3 regions of the Alishewanella maricola genome follow, and region 3 is predicted to be linked to each of the others. Evidence: predicted binding sites of a transcription regulator. Region 3 holds the regulator's gene; each other region holds the start of a gene.
The links. The regulator FNR, encoded in region 3, switches genes on or off when oxygen is low (the NO sensors DNR and NnrR bind a similar motif). The targets are predictions, from matches to a motif close to TTGATCTAGATCAA.

Region 1 (5,045 bases), on a different contig from region 3:
TTTGTTGCACCCAAGCCTAAAGAACCATCACGCAAGGATTTTGGTACCTGAGTTAAAATGTCGTCGGATAACGATGAAATAAACGGGATAATCATAATGCCCATTACCACCCCGGCCGTCAGTGCTGAGGTCGCACGAATCGTCATACCGATGCTTTGCCCGAACTCAGCGAAAAAAGGGCCAACCGTTACCAGTGCAAAAAAGCCATAGACAATCGTAGGAATACCGGCCAACACTTCGATAATCGGTTTAACGGTATTTCGTACCCGCTGTGGGGCGTATTCGGCTAGATATATTGCCACCATCAAACCTAGTGGAATGGCCACTAACATGGCAATCAAAGCCACCAATAAGGTGCCCGATAACAAAGGGAGTAAACCAAAGCTCCCTTGGCTTCCGGTTAACGACCCTTCGGCTAAACCGACGGTAGAAAAACGCGGATTCCAAGTAGTGCCAAAGAAAAAGTCTGCAGGGCTGATAAATGAAAAGAATTTTAAGGTTTCGCCCACCATCGATAACACAATACCCACCGTGGTTAAAATGGCGACGGTTGAGCAAAGCAATAACACGGCCATCAAGGCTTTTTCAACTTGATGACGCGCACGGAGTGACGGTTGGATCTTTTTAAAGCTGAGCAATAAGCCTAGCGATGCCAAGATAAACATTAACGCGGTTAACATTAAGGCGCTTTTCTGCTGCAATGCCGACAGATAACTCGCTGCAGCCACTTCCCAATCAGCGGCTTCGGCAACTACCCCAAAATTACTGGCTAAATTACTAATACGGCGCATCAATACCGCAGCTTGTTCGCTATCGGTTAACAGTTCTGCAGGCACCGTCGCTAACGTCAGCGTTTGCAGCACACCGGGCGCCAGCCAATTCCACAATAATAACAACAGAAATGGCGGTAACACCGCCCATAAGCCGACCATCATGCCGTAATGATGTGGCCGAGAATGCATACTGGCACTGTTCTGACCGCCCGCCATGCGCCGGCTCCGAGTCATGCCAAATTGATAGGCAATCGCCATGAAGATCAGCAGTACAAAAATTAAAGACAGATTATTCATCAAAGCTCCGCTTTCGCACAGAGGACAATTAAGTGGGGGGCAGGATAACGCGCTAAAGTTGCAGTTTTATGACAGTCACAGCAAACAACCCTATTGTTTAGCACAAACTAAAAAAAACCACCTTTACAAGTATGCTGATCAGTTAGCGGTGAGGCTTAACTGACCTGCATTAACCTTGCGGTGGTTTTATTAGAATACTGAAATTACAGTGACTTTTTACTACGAATCGCCGCTAAAATTTCAGCACGCTCGTCATCCGCCAATGGGATCAGACCGGCAAATTCTAGCGGGCTGGCTTCACCCGAGGCCGCATCCGATACAAAGTATTCAGCAAATTGCTGTAAACCAGGGATCACGCCAATATGCTCGCCTTTCACATAGAAAAACAGTGGCCGAGAAACCGGATAAGCACCAGAAATAATGTTTTCTACCGTTGGAACAACACCGTCAACTGTAGCAACTTTGATGCGATCACGGTTTGATTCATAGAAGCTTAAACCAAATACGCCCACCGCGTCTTTTTGTGCTTGTAAACGCGCTAAGGTTTCAGTGTAGTCACCCGCAATTTCAACTACGGCACCGTCAGTACGCATGGCTAAACAAAATTCACCCTGCTGATCCTTTGACATGGTTTTGATTTCAGGCAAAGACTTACACCCTTCTAAAACCACTTTTTCTTCGTACACTTCGCGCGTACCATGGTTAGAACCGGGGATGGCTAACAAGATACTTTGATCAGGTAATGACTTATCAATTTGCGACCAACGTGAGTAAGGGTTCGCCACCATTTTACCGTTTTGTGGCACTTGCGCTGCTTGCGCTAGAAAAACATGTTCAGGTTTTAAAGCAAAGGTTCCGGCATCCACTCGTGAGGCAAATACAATACCGTCGTAGCCTATTTTCACTTCAATAATATTTTTAACACCATTGGCGTTACACGCCTCTACTTCCGCAGGGCGAATTTTCCGCGATGAGTTTGCTACATCAATAGTATTGGTACCAACGCCTTGGCAAAACTGACGCAAACCACCTGAAGAACCGCCTGAGCCCACAACAGGCGTCTTGAACTGAGCAAAGTTATTGCCAAATTCTTCTGCCGCAATAGATGAGAATGGCAGCACGGTAGACGAGCCAGCAATTTGAATGGTGTCACGGGCACTTTGCGCAGTTGCCGCAAAACTGATACTTAAAGCAGTGATTAGAGCCAACTTAGAAAACGATTTGACCTGCATAGATTCAATCCTCAATTGCATGGGTTTATGTTCAACGAGGTCAGTGTGCCAAGGTTGTATTGCATAAATATGACAATGCAAAAAATATTGTCATTTATCTATATCAGTATTGTCGTGAGAGACGCGCTTTAAAAGAGTGAATTTAGAAACAGGCTACGGGGTCGCAATATCTGCCATTAACAGATCAAAATAGTGGATCACATTTACACAAAAGATAAAAATAAAGCTTTTTTGTTAAGCTTACTGTCTAAAAAAACTCAACAATATAAGCCTAGTAAAGTTAACACCGGTTGACTTCACTAGGCTCAAACACTTGTGCCGCTTGCGTTAAGCTTTTTTAACCCAAGCAGAACACCAGCCTTCAGAGGCCACTAATTTACCTGGGAAAATAGCACATGGGCGCCATTCATCACCATCGGCGCCTTGCGCTAAACTACAGTTTGCACATTTCTGATCGGCTTTCTCAGACTTGTGCGTGTATTTCATTGCGGCCGCTAATGGATCATCTAACTTTACCGGCTCGGCAGCAAAAGCTCTTAAGCTAACGCCACCCACGGTCATACCAATCACTGCACCGGCAGAGATCTTGAAAAAATTGCGACGATTAATATTATTCATGTTGTTTCTCCTGCATTGTTGCTTATTATAATACTGATGAATGCGCGTTGTGGATTTGATAAGCATCAAGTTTCCACTGAGTTGTGCCACGCCATCTTTGGTTTAACTATTGCCATGCTAAATTCAGTGTAGATGATTTCGTATTTATTAGCGCATAAATTTTTGCTTTGCAGCCCTCACCGCCATCAAACCTCGTTTTTACCGCTTTGGTCGATTTTTCAATAGCGATCAAAAACGCATGCTAGCCAGCCCCACCCTGTCTGCGTTATTGTTGTTTTAAGACGTAATAGGAAGCAAAAGACTTCAGGAAAACCACACCATGCAAAACTCTGCTGTTCTGTTTAACAATGATGCTGTGTTATTTGGCGTCATTACGGTCATTCTGGGGGTGGTATTTTATACCAGCCACAGCAGTCACCGTTATTGCCAAGCGTTTTATCGTTTTGTTCCCGCCTTGTTACTTTGCTATTTTTTACCGTCACTGTTAAATACTTTTGGGTTAATCGATGCAGAAGGCTCGTCGATTTATCATGTCGCTTCACGTTACTTACTCCCCGCTAGCTTGGTGCTGTTTACATTAAGCGTCGACTTTAAAGCGATTTTAGGGCTAGGGCCTAAAGCCTTAATTATGTTTTTCACAGGTACCTTGGGCATTATGATCGGTGGGCCCATCGCGTTATTAATTGTTGGTAGCCTTGCGCCTGATGCCCTAGGTGGCGATATTTGGCGTGGCATGACCACCATTGCCGGTAGCTGGATTGGTGGTGGCGCCAATCAAACCGCGATGAAAGAAGTGTTTGAAGTGGATAACACGATTTTTTCGGTGATGATCACCGTTGACGTGATCATGGCGAATATTTGGATGGCGGTGTTATTAATTTGGGCCAGTCGCGCTGAGAGTTTTGATAAGAAAACCGGAGCGGACACCAGCGCCATTCGCGAGTTAAAACAACGTATCGAACACTATCAAGCGCAGCATGCACGGATACCGCAACTGCATGATTTGATGTTGATTATTGCGGTAGGTTTTGGTGCCACAGCCATAGCACATTTTGCTGCCGATGGTATTGCGCCTTGGATAGCCAAAGAAGCGCCACAATTAGCCATGTACAGCCTGACCAGTACCTTTTTCTGGTTGGTGGTGGTAGCCACGACGCTGGGGTTATTATTATCGAACACCAAACTCAGAAAACTGGAAGCCGTAGGCGCATCTAAAATGGCTTCAGTGTTTTTATATATACTGGTGGCCAGTATTGGTATGCAAATGGATATCCGCGCTATTTTAGATTACCCCATTATGTTTGTAGTTGGCGTAGTGTGGATGGCCATTCATGCCGGTTTACTGGTCATTGTGGCAAAGTGGATTAAAGCGCCATTGTTTTATCTGGCTGTGGGCAGCCAAGCGAATGTCGGGGGTGCGGCCTCGGCTCCCATTGTCGCAGCGGCCTTTCACCCGTCACTCGCGCCGGTCGGGGTATTATTAGCGGTACTCGGTTATGGTGTCGGCACTTATGGTGCTTACCTGTGTGGGCTTATGCTGCAGTTTGCTGCGCCTTAAGGTTGCTTTCTACACATAAAAAAAGCCAGCTTTCGCTGGCTTTTTTATTACGGCTCTACCGATTAATCGGCTTTACGATTTGCACGCTTACGGTCGTTTTCCGTTAAATGACGCTTACGGATCCGGATTGACTTTGGCGTCACTTCAACTAATTCATCGTCGTCAATAAACTCTAACGCTTGCTCTAAAGCATAACGAATAGGTGGGACTAAGTTGATCGCTTCGTCAGTACCTGAAGCACGTACGTTAGTTAACTGCTTGCCTTTTAAACAGTTAACCGTCAGATCGTTGCTACGACTATGAATACCAATAACCTGACCTTCATACACTTCTTCAGCATGACCGATAAACATACGGCCGCGCTCTTGCAAAGAGAAAATCGCATAACCCGCGGCTTTACCCATCGCATTGGAGATCATCACGCCGTTCATACGTTGACCGATAGAACCGCCTTTATGCGGGCCATAATGGTCAAAGCTGTGGTACATCAAACCGGTACCAGAAGTAATCGTCATAAATTCAGTACGGAAACCGATTAGACCGCGGCTTGGCATCAGAAAGTCCATA
Region 2 (5,045 bases), on a different contig from region 3:
CAGCTTAGCTTCCGCTGGGTTAAAGAACCGTAATAAAAGATGGCCAATACCCAATAACGTCAGCTGAATAGCTACCGTAATGGCATAGCCGATTAACTGCCGAAGATCAGGCAACGGTTGTGCAGGAAAATAGCCCGTTGCGACTAAGCTAAAATAGGGGCCAAAGGTAAGCAACATGGCGCAAAGCGACAACCAAGCCACTTTCTCGCGATACGGCATTGTTTCAAGTAATAGCATATGGCTCTCCTAGGGTAAGTCAGTTTTATGGTAGCTATATCCAACTTAGTGTTTGCCTTAATTGTCATCATGTCAAATATTTTTAACTTTAAGTTGTAAAAAAACGGCACGCTTTAATGACAATGCGTGCCGGCTGCGGTTTATCAATTCTTTTTTATGGGGTTAGCAAAACCTTTGGCTAGAAGAAACCTAACGGATCTTCACTGTAGCTGACCAATAAGTTTTTGGTTTGCTGATAATGATTCAGTGCCAGTTTGTGGGTTTCTCGGCCAATACCGGATTTCTTATAGCCACCAAAGGCCGCGTGCGCCGGATACATATGGTAGCAGTTCGTCCACACCCGACCGGCTTCAATTTTACGACCAAAGTGATAGGCGCGATTCATATTGCGCGTCCAAACCCCAGCGCCTAAGCCAAATTCTGAACTGTTAGCCAGCTGCAGGGCTTCGGCTTCATCTTTAAAGGTTGACATCGAAATCACTGGGCCAAAAATTTCTTCTTGGAATACCCGCATATCGTTAGTGCCTTTCAAGATGGTGGGCTGAATATAATAGCCGCCGTTTAAGTCGTCACTTAGCTGTTCAACCTGGCCGCCGGTCAGTACCTGAGCGCCTTCTTGTTTGCCGATTTCAATGTAACTTAAAATTTTATCAAACTGTGCTTGGGAGGCTTGAGCGCCGACCATGGTTTCGCTATCCAGTGGGTTGCCGCGCTTAATTTGTAGTGTGCGCTCTAAAATGCGCGCAATAAATTGCTCGTAAATGTCTTCCTGAATAAACAGCCGTGACGGGCAAGTGCAAACTTCACCTTGGTTAAAGTAGGCCAACACCGCACCTTCAATCGCTTTGCTAAGAAATGAATCGTCTTTATCCATCACATCGTTAAAAAAGATATTTGGCGATTTACCGCCAAGCTCAACGGTAGACGGAATAATATTTTCTGCTGCACACTTTAAAATGTGCGAGCCAACAGGCGTAGAGCCGGTAAACGCAATTTTGGCAATACGGCTGCTGGTTGCGAGGGCTTCTCCGGCTTCTTTGCCAAAGCCATTGACCACATTCAGCACCCCGGCTGGCAGTAAGTCGCCGATTAATTCCATTAACACTAAAATAGAGGCGGGCGTTTGTTCGGCAGGTTTTAATACCACACAGTTACCGGCCGCCAGTGCTGGCCCAAGTTTCCATGCGGCCATTAAAATCGGGAAGTTCCACGGAATAATTTGGCCAACCACGCCCAGTGGTTCATGAAAATGGTAGGCAACAGTGGTTTCGTCAATCTCGCCAATACTGCCTTCTTGGGCGCGTATACACCCAGCAAAATAACGGAAGTGATCAATTGCCAGTGGTATATCGGCGGCCAGGGTTTCACGAATGGCTTTGCCGTTATCCCAAGATTCCGCGACGGCTAACATCTCTAGGTTTTGCTCCATACGATCAGCAATCTTCAGTAAAATGTTACTGCGTGCCGCTACAGAGGTACTACCCCAGGCGGCTTTAGCGAGATGCGCTTTGTCGAGCGCTAATTCGATATCTTCTTTACTCGAACGAGGGATCTGGCAAAACACCTTGCCGTTTACCGGGCTTTTGTTATCAAAATACTGGCCTTTAATGGGGGCGACCCATTCACCACCAATATAGTTACCATATTGCGCTTTAAAGTTAACTAAGGCACCCGCTGTACCTGGATTTGCATAAATCATAGTCTATCCTTTGTCTAAATAGTTTAGTAATTCATTACCTAAATCTGGCGGGAAGTTATTGTTTTTTAGCCGCCATAGGTTCACATTAGCGGAGCTGTGTTCAACACGCTTGCTTGCTAGTCCAGATTTTTTGTCTATTTGTCCAAACAGAGGGAGACTATGACAACATCGGTACTCACCCAAAAACGCCAACGCATTAATGTGCTTGTTGAAAACAAAGTGAGCTTTGCCGGTGAGCATGCTGAACTCAGTATTTATGACACCTATCAAGATGCGCAGCAGGTGGCGCTACACTCTAGCGAGTTATTGTTTTGCGGTATGCTAACGGGCAAAAAAGTCATGCATGTCGCCGATTGCCAATACCACAGCGCGTTCTTACCGCATCAATCTTTTGTGCTGGCGCCTGGGCAAAAGGTACTTATCGACTTTCCAGAGGCATCACTGCAACAACCCACTACCTGCCTTGCCATTGAAATCAGTACCGATAAAATTCGTAAGGTGGCCGATGCGTTGAATTTCAAACAAGAAATTAGCCATAGCGATTTTTTTCATTATGTGCCGAAACTGGTACACGGCCAGCATAATTCGCAAACGCAGCAGTTACTGCAAAAAATGATCACGCTGTTCAGTGAAAACGAGCAGCACCGTGACTATTTAATTGAATTGTCGTTAAACGAATTGATTACCCGTTTATTGCAGCAGCAAAGCCGCGAATTACTGTTGGCCAGTTGTAAGCAAAACAACCAAACAACACCGCTGGGTAATGTGCTGAACTATATTGAGCAACACCTGAGCGAAGATATTCAAATTGAAACGTTATGCAAAATTGCCTGCATGAGCCGCAGTAAATTTTATCAGCAGTTTAAATTAGCTTTTGGGGTAACCCCAGCGCAGTGGCAGCAGCAATTGCGCTTACAACAGGCTTATCGGTTACTGCAAACTGGCGAGCGGATAAGCCAAGTGTGTTATCAGTTAGGCTTTAATAACCCAAGCCACTTTAGCCGGGTGTTTAAACAAACCTTTGGGGCAGCGCCTATCCATATCGCTAAAGCCAATTAGCCGCCGCGAAAACGGCTAGCGATGCCGAAAACTGCAAAACCACAGTGACGCTTTTTTGTTAAGCGTAGCTGTGGTTAATAAGATTATTTGGCTTGGTGTTATTGCGCGGCTTCTTCTTTTTTTACCATGGCAAGCAGCGAGTCTTTAAGCTGAACACGGCGCATTTTTTTCTGCTCTAAATTGTCATCCGTAGTAGGGATACCGGCAGATTCAATACTAAATACTTCGTGATCTAAGTCGTTGTATTCATCAAATAACTTGGCAAAGTGCCGATCATGCATCTTTAAATGGCGAATAGTATGGTGATGATCGGGAAACTCACTGAGAAAGCTATGTTTTTCAAGCGTCATATTATTTCCTTATGCGATTAATTACTGTCTTACTCTGATAAGTATAGGCGTAAATTAAATAAGGTTTATTGATCTCGGTCACAGCGTTGTTTGAAACCACAGGGGCAGGCTTTAAATGTTGATTTTAAAAAAACCGTTCAATAGTTAACCGCCGGGCTAATAGAACTTTGGATGCAGACGGTTCTGACAAGTATTGGATAACGCATTGAAAGCGGTTTTTTCGTTTGACTACTTGCTCAATGTTGCGCGCTCACCGGCTTAAACTGATGTTCTTTAGGCTTGTTGATTACGCGGGTGCTAGGTATAGTCTTTATAAACAATCGTTGGACACTCCCATGCAAATACACCGTTTTCTTTTATTAATCCCCTTATTGCTTTGCACTGAAAATGCCTTAGCTGCGCAGCTGGACAATTTTAAAACCGGCCCCGTGTTTAACGATTTCGGGCCGACAGCACCTGTGCAACAAACTGAACCGGTGCCCGCCAATACGGTATTTAAGCTGGCTTTCGACGTCGCTAAAGCGGCAGAACCAGGCAAGCTAAATCGGTCGATAGAAAGTGCGGCTCGATTTATCAATATGCATGTTGCAGCGGGTGTGCCTATAGAAAATATTCAGCTGGCCGTGGTAGTGCATGGCAGTGCCTCTTTAGAGATGACGAACCCAGAATTTTATGCCGCCAATAAAGATGGACTAAAAAATAGCAGCGCCACTGCTATCGCACAACTACAGGAAAAGGGAGTCAAATTTTACCTTTGTGGGCAAAGTGCTGCTGCTAATGGCATCAGTAATGCTGACTTGCTACCCGGTGTAAATATGGCGCTTTCTGCGATGACTGCTCAGGTGCTATTGCAACAGCAAGGTTTTGCCATTAATCCATTCTAAAATTCTTGATGTCAAAGCCCAACTGCGCCGAGGGTTACGGTATTTCTGCCAGCACGCTTGCTGCTGTAAAGCGCTTCATCTGCGGCTTTTAGCGCACTCACGTAGTCGTGTTGTGAGGTATCTACATACACTAAACCGATACTGATGGTCAGTTCGACCTTGGCATCAGCCACAAATTGCAGTTGTTTTTCAACTTGTTCACAGAGTCGTTGGCTAATTTTGAGTGCGGTGGCCTCATCTAGATCGATAAGTAGTGCAGCATATTCTTCACCACCAATGCGGCCAATAATATCGTTACAACGTAATTGTTTTGATAACAACTGTGCCACGGCTTTTATAGCGCTATCGCCTACCGCATGGCCAAATTTATCGTTAATTTTTTTAAAGAAATCGATATCGATCATCATTAATACGGCAGGCAAAGGCCGCTGTTGTTGCCAATAACGTTCCACCTGATTGAAAAAATGCTCACGATTGGCCAATTTGGTTAAGCCATCGCGTTGCGACTTTAAGGTGAGCTTGCGTTCTAGTTTCAAAAAGCATAACCAGGGTAGCAATAGGGCGGTAAAGGTGGTCAATAAAATATGACTTAGCAGAGTATAAACAGAGCTTTCGGGTAAGCCATTACTGTTTAATGATTGCCATTGCCAAAGGATCAACATTACTTGGGTAAACATGGTTAGCGCATGCAGTAGAAAAATACCTTGTAAGGTGCGGGTAAAGGTGGGCTCGGTAATTACCGATTTTTGAAGCAAAATAGCACATAAACAAAAGGTGATACCAATAGCCAGTGCGATTAGCACACTCAAGATACCG
Region 3 (5,045 bases):
GAATACTTTTCATACCTATGAGTCGTTACGCCAAATCCGCTGGAAGTTGCGTGAAGAGGATCGCCCCTTACGTGGTGAAGCATTGGCGCATGGGTTGCATGCTTATTCTGAACGTGGTGAAGAGTACATCGAAGAGATAACCGCCATGATCCGTTACAATCGACGTTTTTTAGAAGATTAAGCTGATTGCTATTTCCTGCGCTGCGATGTGCTGTTGGGTATGGTTTTAGCTGGACATCACAGCTAAGCAGCCAGAATGCGCATAAGCCAAGGTGCAGCTTGGTTATCAAAGGCAGGCTGGTATATCGCGCTGCAATGCCGATGTGAAAAGCTGCGCTCTAACAGCATGATGCCAAGTTAAAGCGCAGAGATAATCAAGGAGTTAGTTTAACTCAACCGCTTGTAGCAGCGGCTGTTCATCTTCGTTATCTATTTCTAAGCCAACCGGAATGCTGGGGATGGTCGCTTTATCAAATGCTAAATCACCCTCAGTCGCTAAAGCGTCGCCCTTCGTCAGCCCTGCGAAATTAAACAGCGATTTATCTGCTAAATGTGATGGCACGATGTTTTGCATGGCTTGAAACATGGTCTCGATGCGCCCAGGAAAGCGTTTATCCCAATCTTGCAGCATTTCTTTGACCACTTGGCGCTGCAGGCCGTCTTGTGAGCCACAAAGGTTACAAGGGATGATCGGAAACTCACGCGCGACAGCGTATTTTTCAATGTCTTTTTCTTTGCAATAAGCTAAAGGTCGGATCACGATATGTTCACCGTTGTCACTGACCAGTTTAGGCGGCATCGACTTCATCTTGCCACCATAAAACATGTTTAAAAACAGGGTTTCAAGCATATCATCACGATGATGGCCTAACGCAATTTTAGTGGCGCCCAGCTCTTTTGCAGTACGATATAAAATGCCCCGGCGCAAACGTGAACACAGCGAACAGGTGGTTTTACCCTCTGGAATTTTATCTTTGACTATCGAGTAGGTATCTTCAGTAACAATCAGATATTCAATACCCAGCTGGTTTAAATACTGAGGTAATACCTCAGCAGGGAAGCCAGGTTGTTTTTGATCGAGGTTAACAGCAATAAGGCTAAAATTTACCGGCGCGGATTGCTGTAAATTCATCAGGATATCGAGCATGGTGTAAGAGTCTTTGCCGCCAGAAAGGCAGACCATGATCTTATCACCTTCTTCAATCATGCCGAAATCAGCAATGGCTTGACCCACACCCCGGCGCAATCTTTTGTGTAATTTGTTCAGATTGTATTGAGCTTTTGCTTGTGCTGCGTGCGACATCAGTAACTACCCGCCAGAAAAAAGGCGCTCATTATACCCAACCTCGCGCCTTTACCAAAGTCTGATAGTTAGCTTTTTTCAAGCGGACAAATAAAGTCAGCCGGTTTCATGGCTAATACATCGCAATCTAGGCGGTCGATGACATGTTCAGCGGTATTACCAATGATCGCCGCGGATAAGCCCGTACGCCCAATAGTGCCGATAATGACCATTTCGGCATCCAGCTTTTTGGCCAGTTTCGGGATCACGTCTTCGGGCATACCTTCTAACACATGACATTGCTCGTTACTAATTTGATGTTTTTCGGCCAGACTTAATATCGCATCTTTATGATGGCGGCGTAGGGTGTCATTGTATTCTTGTGGATTAAACTCGGGGATCTCAATTGCGATATTCACCGGGGTGCCGGGGTAGGCATTGACTAAATGCACCCTAGCATCGAGTAATTGCGACATTTGTTGTGCTTTGTGGATCACTCGTTGATTTAATGACAGGTGATGCTCTTGCTCACTACCCGCATTAACGGCAGCAATGATATTGCCTTTAGCAGGCCAAGCATGATCTTTAACTAACAATACTGGGCAAGGACATTTACGCAAAATATGCCAATCGGTCGGCGTAAAAATCATCGATTTTAAAACATCATGATCATGCGTCCCTTTGATCACCAGATCATAATTATTATCTAAGACGGTTTTCACTACGGCTTCAAAGGGGCGATTGTGCCAAACCACGTGCATTTTGATGTTTAAACCCAAGGCGCTGGGTTGTTCTAAAAAGGTTTTGACCCAAAGCTCGCGATCTTTAATCACCGACTGTTTCATCGATTCGCGCTCGTCACCCGATAACATGGTGGTCATCTCGTAAGAGAATTCATAAACACTAAGAAAAGCGGTCAGTTGACAGCCTTGTTTGCGGGCAAGTTCGATGGCTCTATCGAGCGCTTTTTGCTCATCAGCGCTCGGATCTAAAACCACTAACACATTATTGTAAATAGACATTAAAGCTTCCCTCTTAAGTCAATCAGCTTATCTAAGTGTAGACCAAGATAAGCGATTAATAGGGATTTATGTTTGTGCTATATCAAGTTAAGGGGAGTTAACATTGGCCTGAAAGCGCGGTTAAGCTGGGAGCATCCAAAATGGTGATAAGTTTGCCATCAACTTGAATGATTTCATCTTTGTGCATTTTACTCAGCAAACGGCTGATGGTTTCTACGGTCAAGCCCAAATAATTACCAATGTCGCTGCGGGTCATACTGAGCCGGAAGGCTTTTTCAGAAAAACCACGATTGCCATAACGAGAAGCCAAATGATTTAAAAAAGTTGCCAATTTTTGCTCTGCGGTTTTACGATTTAACAGCAACATCATTTGTTGATCAGATTGAATATCTTGGCTCATTAAACGCATCATTTGCTGGCGTAGTTTAGGTAATTGACTTAACAGATTTTCAAGGTTTTGATAGGGTATTTCACAAATCATACCGGTTTCTAAGGCTTCAGCATAGCTGGCATGTTTTTCAGTATTGATGGCGTCAAAACCAATGACATCGCCAGGTAAATGAAAGCCGGTGATTTGCTGCTCACCTTGTGAGGTGAGCGTAAAGGTTTTAAAAGAACCCGTGCGGATGGCATACAGCGATTTAAGCTCGTTACCGCTTTCAAACAACATATCGCCTTTGTGCAAAGGGCGTTTTCGCTGAATAATATCATCAAGTTTGCTCATTTCTTGCTCACTGAGCGAAAACGGTAAACACAGTTGACTAAAACCGCAATCCTGACAATTTATAGCTGAACGTTGCATCACACACACCCTTTTACCCTTAATAGGGTAACAGCTTAAAAAACTAGTCTATGCAAAGCAAGCCATATTGTGTAAATACCATAAACCGCTAACAATAATGCCGCACTGTAACGAAACCATAATTGGTTTTTTAGTTTGACTAGGCTATTAGCCGCGGAGCCAAATACCAGTAACGCCGGTAAGGTGCCGACGCCAAAAAGTAACATGATCAGTGCACCGCTACTGGCACTGCCGCTGGCTAAACTCCAACTAAGGGTCGAATAAACCAAACCACAAGGCAAAAAGCCCCATAACATGCCATAGCTTAAGGCTTTACCACTGCTATCAAGCGGTAATAAGCGTTTGGTATAAGGTTGGATAAAGCGCCACAAACCTTGCCCTGCGCGCTCTAAGCGTGTTAAACCAAACCAAAGTCTCGCAATATACAGCGCCATCGCCAGCAATAATAAGCCGGCCAATAAACGTAACCCAATAAAAGTGGCCCCGGTAATGCCCATAGCGGTCGCACCAAAATAACCAACAAGGCCACCAAAGCAGGCATAAGTAATCAAGCGGCCAAGGCTTAACAACAGTTGTAAGCGAAACTTTTGCCAAGCACTTTGGGCAGGCATGGCAAATTGTAAGGCGGCAACAATACCACCGCACATGACTAAACAATGGCTGCTGCCTAAAAAGCCAATCAGCAGCGCCGCGACATAATCAATGTTCATCAGGCTTGTTCGGTGGTGTCGCTTTGGGCTTATCTTCGTCGAACAAGATACTTAAGCCTTCTTTTTCTAAATCTTCAAATTGCTTTGAGCGCACCGCCCAAAAGAAGATACCAATGCCAATAGCCACAAACAGGATGGCAATCGGGATCAGTACATAGATAATGCTCATTTTTTCAGTAACCTCAATGAATTGGATACCACTAACAGCGAGCTAAACGACATGCCAATCACGGCAATGTAAGGGGAAACAAAACCCGCAACGGCTAGAGGGATAATAACCAGATTGTAGCCCACTGACCAGCCAAGGTTCTGTTTGATCACCCGGGCGGTTTGTTTGCCACCTTGAAGAAGGTTTTGTAATAAGCGTAAATCGGCTTTTAAAAATACCACATCTGCTTGGTTTTTCGATAAATCGGTGCCAGATTGCACCGCAACTGAAATATGCGCAGCGTTAAAGCTCGGACTATCGTTAATACCGTCACCCAGCATCAGCACTTTGGCACCTGTTGCGATTAATTGTTGGATCTCGGTGACTTTATCTTCAGGGCTGCAGCCTTTGTGCATAAAGTCGAGTTTTAACGCTGCGGTTAATTGTTCTGCTTGTACCGAGTGATCACCGGTTAACATCCCCAGTTTATAGCCTTGCTGCTGAAGTTGCTGAATTAACGCCGTCGCTTCTTCGCGTAATTTATCGACGAGTTGCAACTTGGCTTGCAGTTGGTTATCGAGAGTAAAATACACCTGCCATTCTGGCTCTGCTGGTACGCCACAAAATTGTGCGCTGCCCACTTTGAGTTGCTGGCCTTGCCAACGAGCACGAATACCGGCGCCAATGGCTACCTGTACGTCGTTTAATGTTAGGGGCTGCGTTAAATACGGCGCAAAGGCCCGGGCAATCGGATGCTCAGAATATTGTTCTAAATTGGCCACTAAGTTAAGTAAATCGGTTTCAGCAAGGGCAGGGTTGACCCTGTGCACCTGTTGTAAGCTAAATTTACCTTCAGTTAAGGTGCCGGTTTTATCTACCACGATATGGCTAATGTTGGGTAAAACCTCAAGCACTTGAGCATTTTTAATCAGCACGCCTTGTCGATTTAATCTGGCCAAGGCACAGGTTATCGCCGTGGGGGTCGCTAAGCTAAGGGCGCAAGGGCAGGTGGCAACTAACACCGATAGGGTGACCCAAAATGCGCGGCTAGGATCCCACCAGAAATACCAAAGTAAGAACG

Region 1: JAO78_RS00780 (high-potential iron-sulfur protein) is a predicted target of FNR. The motif match lies at 2,976-2,989, and genes of this name have one in related genera.
Region 2: JAO78_RS03275 (HP1242/YdcH family protein) is a predicted target of FNR. The motif match lies at 3,414-3,427, and genes of this name have one in related genera.

What each region holds. Positions count from the first base shown of each region.
Region 1 is NZ_JAEINI020000001.1:152,145-157,189, reverse strand. It holds gene pstC (phosphate ABC transporter permease subunit PstC) at 1-1,070, opposite strand, end outside; gene JAO78_RS00785 (substrate-binding domain-containing protein) at 1,274-2,302, opposite strand; gene JAO78_RS00780 (high-potential iron-sulfur protein) at 2,630-2,920, opposite strand; gene JAO78_RS00775 (DUF819 family protein) at 3,240-4,478, shown strand; gene typA (translational GTPase TypA) at 4,541-5,045, opposite strand, start outside.
Region 2 is NZ_JAEINI020000001.1:667,927-672,971, forward strand. It holds gene JAO78_RS03260 (hypothetical protein) at 1-237, opposite strand, end outside; gene exaC (acetaldehyde dehydrogenase ExaC) at 416-1,936, opposite strand; gene JAO78_RS03270 (AraC family transcriptional regulator) at 2,096-2,995, shown strand; gene JAO78_RS03275 (HP1242/YdcH family protein) at 3,094-3,345, opposite strand; gene JAO78_RS03280 (DsrE family protein) at 3,681-4,229, shown strand; gene JAO78_RS03285 (GGDEF domain-containing protein) at 4,241-5,045, opposite strand, start outside.
Region 3 is NZ_JAEINI020000004.1:340,461-345,505, forward strand. It holds gene JAO78_RS08650 (glucosaminidase domain-containing protein) at 1-181, shown strand, start outside; gene ttcA (tRNA 2-thiocytidine(32) synthetase TtcA) at 383-1,303, opposite strand; gene uspE (universal stress protein UspE) at 1,372-2,304, opposite strand; gene fnr (fumarate/nitrate reduction transcriptional regulator Fnr) at 2,402-3,106, opposite strand; gene JAO78_RS08670 (sulfite exporter TauE/SafE family protein) at 3,142-3,816, opposite strand; gene ccoS (cbb3-type cytochrome oxidase assembly protein CcoS) at 3,806-3,985, opposite strand; gene JAO78_RS08680 (heavy metal translocating P-type ATPase) at 3,982-5,045, opposite strand, start outside.